Regions from separate parts of the Streptomyces sp. 5K101 genome, predicted to be linked through region 1. Evidence: riboswitches for the same ligand, from Rfam matches in the RefSeq annotation. Region 1 holds a riboswitch; the other holds the start of a gene.
What was found. Region 1 has a riboswitch for S-adenosylmethionine ahead of ACLB9X_RS01690 (aminotransferase class V-fold PLP-dependent enzyme). Riboswitches for the same ligand answer to the same signal wherever they lie in the genome.

Region 2: it holds a riboswitch for S-adenosylmethionine, as region 1 does, so the genes downstream of both, thrC (threonine synthase) here and ACLB9X_RS01690 (aminotransferase class V-fold PLP-dependent enzyme) in region 1, are expected to answer to the same signal.

The regions. Positions count from the first base shown of each region.
Region 1 covers NZ_JBKFFO010000001.1:379,371-383,612, forward strand. Annotated here, with positions in the region: gene ACLB9X_RS01680 (rhomboid family intramembrane serine protease) at 1-298, shown strand, start outside; gene ACLB9X_RS01685 (Lrp/AsnC family transcriptional regulator) at 295-576, shown strand; gene ACLB9X_RS01690 (aminotransferase class V-fold PLP-dependent enzyme) at 649-2,037, opposite strand; SAM riboswitch class IV at 2,246-2,363, opposite strand; gene trpD (anthranilate phosphoribosyltransferase) at 2,447-3,511, opposite strand; gene ACLB9X_RS01700 (cytochrome b) at 3,641-4,242, opposite strand, start outside.
Region 2 covers NZ_JBKFFO010000006.1:141,552-145,793, reverse strand. Annotated here, with positions in the region: gene groL (chaperonin GroEL) at 1-452, opposite strand, end outside; gene ACLB9X_RS14230 (cold-shock protein) at 791-994, opposite strand; gene ACLB9X_RS14225 (MoaD/ThiS family protein) at 1,401-1,676, opposite strand; gene thrC (threonine synthase) at 1,673-2,977, opposite strand; SAM riboswitch class I at 2,995-3,139, opposite strand; gene ACLB9X_RS14215 (glucosyl-3-phosphoglycerate synthase) at 3,257-4,198, shown strand; gene ACLB9X_RS14210 (hypothetical protein) at 4,237-4,242, shown strand, end outside.

The DNA.
Region 1 (4,242 bases):
CGGGGCGATCTCGGCGGTGCTGGGCGCGTTCCTCTTCCTGCTCCCGAAGGCGCGGGTGACGAGCCTGTTCCCGTTCCTCTTCTTCCTGCCGCTGCGCTTCCCGGCGTGGGTGGTGCTGATCTTCTGGTTCGTCCTGCAGTGGCTGGCGGCCCGGAACGCGGGCAGCGGCCCGGGGGTCGCCTACCTGGCACACCTGGTGGGCTTCTCGGCGGGCTTCCTCTACGCGTGGGGCCGATTCGGGGGTGGGACTAGAGTGAGGACATCTGCAGCGGCCACCGAGGGAGAAAGCCAGCCGTGATCACCGCGATCGTGCTCATCAAGACCAGTGTGGACCGCATCCCCGAGATCGCCGAGTCGATCGCGGCGCTGGACAGCGTCAGCGAGGTCTTCTCCGTGACCGGCACGTACGACCTGATCGCCATGGTGCGCGTGGCGAAGCACGACAACCTGGCGGACGTGATTCCGGGCCGCATCAGCAAGATCCCGGGCGTCGAGGCGACGGACACGCACGTGGCGTTCCGCACCTACTCGCAGCACGACCTGGAGGCGGCGTTCGCGATCGGCCTCGACGCGTAGCCCGGACGGCGGGCCGTGCGTGACCCGGGCGGCGCAGCGCCCCCGGGTCAGACCGCCGGGACCGCCCCCGGGTCAGACCGCCGGGACGCAGCGGCCGTCCTCCGTGTGGTACGTCCACTGCGCGCCCTCGCGCACCAGCTCCCGCACCGCCCCCACGAAGCGCTCCACGTGCTCGTCCGGCGTGCCCGCGCCGAAGCTCACGCGGATCGCGTTCAGCGACCTCTCCCCCGGCGCCGCCTCCGGCGCACCGCACTCGCCGACCTCCTGCGGGCCGCTGCCGAGTAGCGTCCGCACCAGCGGGTGGGCGCAGAACAGGCCGTCGCGGACGCCGATGCCGTACTCCGCCGACAGCGCCGCCGCGAAGTGCGAGCTGTTCCAGCCGTCCACGACGAAGGAGATGACGCCGACGCGCGGCGCGTCGTCGCCGAAGAGCGACAGGACGCGGACCTCCGGCACCTCAGCGAGCCCCTCGCGCACCTTCGCGATCAGGTGCTGCTCGCGCTCGACCAGCGTGTCGAACCCGGCCTCGGTGAGCGCCTTGCACGCGGACGCGATCGCGTAGACGCCGATCACGTTCGGCGAACCGGCCTCGTGGCGCGCGGCCGTGGTGTGCCACTCGACGTCCACGCCGCCGTCCGCGCGCCGCGCCACCCTTCGCGACGCGCCGCCGCCCGCCAGGTAGGGCTCCGCGTCCTGGAGCCAGTCCGCGCGGCCGGCGAGCACGCCGGAACCGAACGGCGCGTACAGCTTGTGCCCCGAGAAGGCGACCCAGTCGACGTCCAACTCCCGTACGGACACGGGGTGGTGGGGCGCGAGCTGGGCGGCGTCCAGCACGATGCGCGCGCCGTGCGCATGGGCCGCGGCGGCGAGCTCCCGCACGGGCCACAGCTCACCGGTCACGTTCGACGCACCGGTCACGCAGACCAGCGCCGGGCCGTACGGGTCGCGCTCGGCGAGCGCGTGCTCCAGCGTCCGTACCGCCTCGCCGGGCGTGCGCGGCGCGTTCAGGTACGTCACGCGGCTGTCGCCCCACGGCAGCAGCGAGGCGTGGTGCTCGGTCTCGAAGACGAAGACCTGGCAGTCGGCGGGCAGCGCGGCGGCGAGCAGGTTCAGCGAGTCCGTGGTGGAACGGGTGAAGACGACCTGGTCGCCGTCCCGGCAGTCGAGGAAGGAGTGGACGGTGGCCCGGCTGTTCTCGAACAGGTCGGTGGACAGCTGCGAGAGGTACCCGGCGCCCCGGTGCACGCTGCCGTAGTAGGGGGCGTACGCGGCGACGTCGTCCCACACGCGCTGCAGCGCCGGGGCGCTCGCCGCGTAGTCGAGTGCGGCGTAGGTGACTTCGCCGCCGGTCACGAGCGGGACGGTGACGTCCCGGCCGAGGACGGGCAGCGGCGCGGCGCAACAGGGGTCGGAGGCGACAGCGGCGGTGGTGGCAGTGGCGGCGACAGGGCGTGCGGACATGACGGTATCTCCCGGCAGGAAAAGGCGAGTCGGCTTCGACAGGCCCCGTGACGGCGCGACAGTTCGGCTGTGCGACGGCGTACGGGGAAAGACCTCGACGCACGGACGGGCCGTACGGAGGTGTGGTGAAGAAGGGGCGGAAACGCCCTATCGCATTCGCTTGCTCACGAGACAGCTCCTCGAGGACCAGGACCCCAGAGGCGGAAGGGGTCCGCGCTTGCCACAGACCTCGCTGCCTGCGGCCTGGTCTTCACCCGGGGCACCCCGCCACGGACGGAGGGTTGCCGGACAGCGGGCCGGGGCCGTAATCGCTGTCACTCATGACCTTGCAGAGCATCCTGCCATACGTCTCGGATGGCGCAAGGGCGCGGTCCGCATAGTGGACCGCGCCCCCCCAGCCAGGCGCACGTCAGGCGTTGCTCGCCGTCACCCAGCGCTCCAGCGTCGCCCGTGCCGCGCCCGAGTCGATCGACTGCGCCGCCCGCGCGATGCCTGCCGCCAGCTGCTCGTTCAGCGTGCCGCCGGTCGGCTCCAGCGCCACCAGCGCGGCCGCCGAGTTGAGCAGGACGGCGTCCCGCACCGGGCCCGTCTCGCCGCCGAGCAGGCGGCGTGCCACATCGGCGTTGTACGAGGCGTCCGCGCCGCGCAGGGCCTCCACGGGCACCAGGTCGATGCCGACGTCCCGGGGGTCGAACGCCTCCTCGCGGACCTTGCCGTCGCGCACCACCCATACCCGTGACGTGGCGGTGGTCGTCAGCTCGTCCAGCCCGTCGTCGCCCCGGAACACCAGCGCGGAGGCGCCGCGCTCGGCGAGGACGCCGGCGAGGATGGGCGCCATGCGGGCGTCGGCGACACCGGTGGCCTGCGCCCTGATCCTGGCCGGGTTGGTGAGCGGGCCCAGGAAGTTGAAGACGGTGCGGATGCCGAGTTCCTTGCGGGCCATGGCGACATGGCGCAGCGCCGGGTGGAACTTCACCGCGAAGCAGAAGGTGATCCCGGCCTCCTCGGCGACCTCGGCCACGCGCTGCGGCGTCAGCTCCAGGTTGACGCCCAGCTTCTCCAGGACGTCCGAGGCTCCGCTCGCCGACGACGCGGCCCGGTTGCCGTGCTTGACCACCTTCGCGCCCGTACCGGCGACGACGATCGCGGACATGGTGGAGATGTTGACCGTCTTCGCGCCGTCGCCGCCGGTGCCGACGATGTCGACGCTGGGACCGGGCACCTCGATCAGGTTGGCGTGCTCGTACATGGTCCGCACCAGGCCCGAGATCTCCTCGACGGTCTCGCCCTTGGCCCGCAGAGCCACCGCGAAGCCGGCGATCTGCGCGTCGGTGGCCTCGCCGCTGAGGATGCGGTCCATGGCCCAGGCGGTGGCGTCGGCGCTCTGGTCGCGGTTGTCGAGGAGGGCGTTCAGCACGCTCGGCCAGGAGAGGGCCGCCACGCTGTCGCCGCCAACCGGGGTCACAACGTTCATGGTCCACTCCTGGGTCCACAGCCGATAAGGATGGTCCCACCCTATCCAGCCGGGGGGCACAGCGAAGGGCCCCGTCCATTCGATGGACGGGGCCCGCGCTGTGGCGACCCTTAGGTCGAGGTCAGGTGATCAGTGGTGGCCGTGGCCGCTGGTGATCTCCTTGTACTCGTCGACCGTGGGCTTGGCGACCTGGTTGTCGCTGCCGTAGTAACCCTTGTTGAGCTTGACGCGCAACTTCTCCATACGGCCGACCTTGCGGCGCACACCGTTCTCGTCGACCGTCGGGCCGATCTCGGCGGGCGTGTACTGCTCGTGCGCGGTCAGCTTGTACCGGTCGGCCTGCGACAGCGGCTCGTGGATCTCGACGAACTCGCCGTGCGGCAGGCGCTTGATGATGCCGGACTCGCGTCCGTGCAGCACCTTCTCCTTGTCACGCCGCTGCAGACCCAGGCAGATCCGCTTGGTGATGACGAAGGCGAGCACCGGTCCGACGAAGTAGGTGATCCGGACGAACCAGGTGATCGAGTTGATCGACAGGTTGAAGTGCGTGGCGAAGATGTCGTTTCCACCGCCGAGCAGCATGATCACGTAGCCGGTGACCCAGGCGACGCCCAGGGCGGTACGGGTCGGCGCGTTGCGCGGGCGGTCCAGGATGTGGTGCTCGCGCTTGTCGCCGGTGATCCAGGACTCGATGAACGGGTAGACGGCCAGCGCCGCGAGGACCACACCGA
Region 2 (4,242 bases), on a different contig from region 1:
GCGGAGATGGAGGCCGTGGAAGCGATCTGCTCCTTGGTCTCGACATCCTTCGCCTGCTCCAGCAGGGCGCCGGAGACGGCCTCGACGGCCTTCTCGATGCCGCGCTTGAGGGCCATCGGGTTGGCGCCGGCGGCCACGTTGCGCAGACCCTCGCGGACGAGCGCCTGGGCGAGAACGGTCGCGGTGGTCGTACCGTCACCGGCGACGTCGTCCGTCTTCTTGGCGACTTCCTTGACCAGCTCGGCGCCGATCTTCTCGTACGGGTCCTCGAGCTCGATCTCCTTGGCGATGGACACACCATCGTTGGTGATCGTGGGGGCGCCCCACTTCTTCTCGAGGACGACGTTGCGACCCTTGGGACCAAGGGTGACCTTGACGGCGTCGGCGAGCTGGTTCATCCCGCGCTCGAGACCGCGCCGTGCCTCCTCGTCGAACGCGATGATCTTGGCCATGTGAAGTGTCCTCCCGGACATGGGGGTCCCCCCGCGCGAAGCTGCGGGGGAGGATTGCCTTCGGATCGCATCCGGCGCCCGCGACGGACGGTCTGCGTGCCGCGTGGTTCCTTGCCCCACCCGGCCTGCGGACCTCACCGACCCGATCCAAGTTCTGTCACTCTCACTCGGAGAGTGCTAACGCCAATGATTAGCACTCGACCCCTGAGAGTGCAAGCGCCTGACGCTCACGGTGACCGCCGCGGCGCACGCACGAGGGGCCCGCATCCCCGTCTGTGGGATGCGGACCCCTCGTGGCGTGCGTGCGCCGGTGGCCGATCGCGTCTGGATCAGTCGGATCAGACGGCGAGCTTGACCATGTCGGCCTGCGGACCCTTCTGGCCCTGCGAGATCTCGAACTCGACTCGCTGACCCTCTTCGAGGGTGCGGTATCCGTCCATCTGGATCGCGCTGTAGTGGACGAAAACATCCGCACCACCGTCGACCGCGATGAAGCCGTACCCCTTCTCCGCGTTGAACCACTTGACGGTGCCCTGAGCCATGCCTAACTCCCCTATTACTGGCCCTTGCACAGGACCGCACTTCGCGGACCCGGGTCAGACCTCACCCCAGCAGGAGGGGTGTGCGCCGGAACGCGTCGACCGCGGCTGAATGTATCTGCCCAACTGCCCTCCGCAACAGGTCAATCGGACGAGAAATCTGGGCAGGGCCGATCGGCCGATCCATGCGAATTCATTGAATTCCGGGGCAAGTCGGGCCCGGCAAAGTGCGACTTTCGGCGCAATTCGATCGCTTACTTTGGCGCATTCTTGTGGAGCGGGAACGCATTGCCGGGCAGCCGGCGGAGGGGGCTTCCCAGACTCTACCGCGCTCAACCATGCAGAATTACCCCCTCCGCTTCTCTCGCGGAGGGGGCAATGCCGATAACGCGGGGTAACGCGGAGGGGATCAGCCGCCGGCGACGGCGGGGATGATCGACACGCCCGCACCGTCCGGCGTCGCCGTCTCGAGGCCCTGCTCGAAGCGGACGTCGTCGTCGTTCACGTACACGTTGACGAAGCGGCGCAGCTTGCCCTGGTCGTCCAGGACGCGGGCCGCGATGCCCGTGTGGTTCTTCTCCAGGTCCGCGATGACCTCGGCCAGAGTCGCGCCCTCTGCGGAAACCTCGGCCTGACCGCCCGTGTACGTGCGGAGGATGGTGGGGATACGGACGTTGACGCTCATGCGAGGCCAGCCTCTCGGAAAGAGTCCAGGTTGGGTCGGATGACAGCGGTCATACCCGTCGTGGGCGCCACCGCGTCGAGGGTCTTGAGGCCGTCACCCGTGTTGACGACGACCGTGGTGAGGGACGGGTCGATGACACCGGCCTCGATCAGCTTCTTCGCCACGCCGAGGGTCGTGCCGCCGGCGGTCTCCGTGAAGATGCCCTCCGTGCGGGCGAGCAGCTTGATCGCGTCCACGATCTGCCCGTCGGTGACGTCCTCGACCGCGCCGCCGGTGCGGCGGCAGATGTCCAGGACGTACGGGCCGTCGGCCGGGTTGCCGATCGCGAGGGACTTGGCGATGGTGTCGGGCTTCTGCGGCCTGACCACGTCGTGGCCCGCCTTGAAGGCGACGGACACCGGGGAGCAGCCCTCGGCCTGGGCGCCGAAGATCTTGTAGGGCTTGTCCTCGACCAGACCCAGCTTGATCAGCTCCTGCAGGCCCTTGTCGATCTTGGTGAGCTGGGAGCCGGAGGCGATCGGGATGACGATCTGGTCGGGCAGCCGCCAGCCGAGCTGCTCGCAGATCTCGTACGCGAGCGTCTTGGAGCCCTCGGCGTAGTACGGGCGGAGGTTGACGTTCACGAAGCCCCAGCCCTCGCCGGCCGGGTCGCCGATGAGCTCCGAGCAGAAGCGGTTGACGTCGTCGTAGTTGCCCTCGATGCCGACCAGTTCACCGCCGTACACGGCGGCCATGACGACCTTGCCCTGCTCCAGGTCGTGCGGGATGAACACGCAGGAGCGGAAGCCGGCGCGGGCGGCCGCGGCGCCGACGGCGCCCGCGAGGTTGCCGGTGGAGGAGCACGAGAGGGTGGTGAAGCCGAACGCGCGGGCTGCCTCCAGGGCCTGGGCGACGACACGGTCCTTGAAGGAGTGCGTCGGGTTGCCGGAGTCGTCCTTGACGAACAGCTTGCCGGCCTCGACGCCCAGCTCGCGGGCGAGGTTGTCGGCCTTGACGAGCTTGGTCCAGCCGGGGTTCAGGTTCGGCTTGTCCGCGACGTCGGCCGGGACGGGCAGCAGCGGGGCGTAGCGCCAGATGTTCTCGGGCCCGGACTCGATCCGCTTGCGCAGGGCTTCCGGGTCGCCGCTCGGCACGTCGTACGCGACTTCGAGCGGCCCGAAACAGACCTCACACGCGAAGATCGGGCCGAGGTCGAACCGCTCGCCGCACTCGCGGCAGGAGAGCCCGGAGGCGGGGCCCAGGTCGACGGATCCGGTGGAATCGGCGGATTCGTTGGTGGTGGCAACAGTCTGCACAGCCATGGAGGCGAGGCCCTTTCTCCTCATCTTCCCCGCGACGCACCTCGCCGCGAGACGGAATTGGCACCTTCCCTAGCCGTGAGCCTCGCGCGATGAGCGCAGAGATCGGCTGGAGGGTTGCCGGGGCTTCAACGGGCCGTATCCCTCTGCCCCTCTGGATGAGCGGTATTCGGTTGTCGCGCGCGGCGACCCCGACATGCGGCGGTCACGCGCGTTGTTCAAGACTGTAGCCGAACCCCTGGACGCTTGAGATGGTCGTCCGATCCGCGAGATGGAGATCACGTGCTGGATGAGGTGGAGCGCTGGCTCGCCCGACGGTCCTGGTCGGTGGCCGACCGCCCACTCGGCCGGCTGCTGGCCGCCAAGAAGAACACCACGGTCAGCGTCGTGCTGCCGGCCCTGAACGAGGAGGAGACCGTCGGGGAGATCGTCTCCGCGATACGCGACGGGCTGATGTCGGGCCCCGTTCCGCTGGTGGACGAGCTGGTGGTGATCGACTCGGCGTCGGGCGACCGCACGGCGGACGTGGCCGCCGCGGCGGGCGCGCGGGTGGTCCACCGGGACGCCGTCCTGCCGCACATACCGGCCGTGCCTGGCAAGGGCGAGGTGCTCTGGCGGTCACTGATGGTGACCAGCGGTGACATCGTGTGCTTCGTCGACGCGGATCTGCGCGACTTCTCCGCGGACTTCGTCTCGGGGATCGTCGGGCCGTTGCTGACCGAGCCCGAGCTGCAGTTCGTCAAGGCGATGTACGACCGCCCGCTCGGGGGCGCGCCCGCTCAGGGCGGCCGGGTGACCGAGCTGGTGGCGCGGCCGCTGCTGAATCTGCACTGGCCGCAACTGGCCGGTTTCGTCCAGCCGCTGGGCGGCGAGTACGCGGCCCGGCGCTCCCTGCTGGAGCAACTGCCCTTCCCGGTCGGCTACGGAGTGGAGCTGGGGCTGCTGGTGGACGCCCTCAACCTGGTGGGACTCGACGCGCTGGCGCAGGTCGACGTGGGCACGCGCCGGCACCGCCACCAGGACGGGCAGGCGCTGGGCCGGATGGCGGCGACGATCTACCGCACGGCTCAACTGCGCCTGGCACGCGGCCACTTGGTACGGCCGGAGCTCACCCAGTTCGAGCGCGGCGAGCACGGATTCGTACCGCGCAACCACCAGGTGGACACCGAGGAGCGGCCGCCGATGCGCGAGATCGGTGAGTACGCGGCGCGTCGCGCGGCATAAGCCGGACCTTGTGTTCAGTTTGTCTAACTTTCCTCTGTATGAAC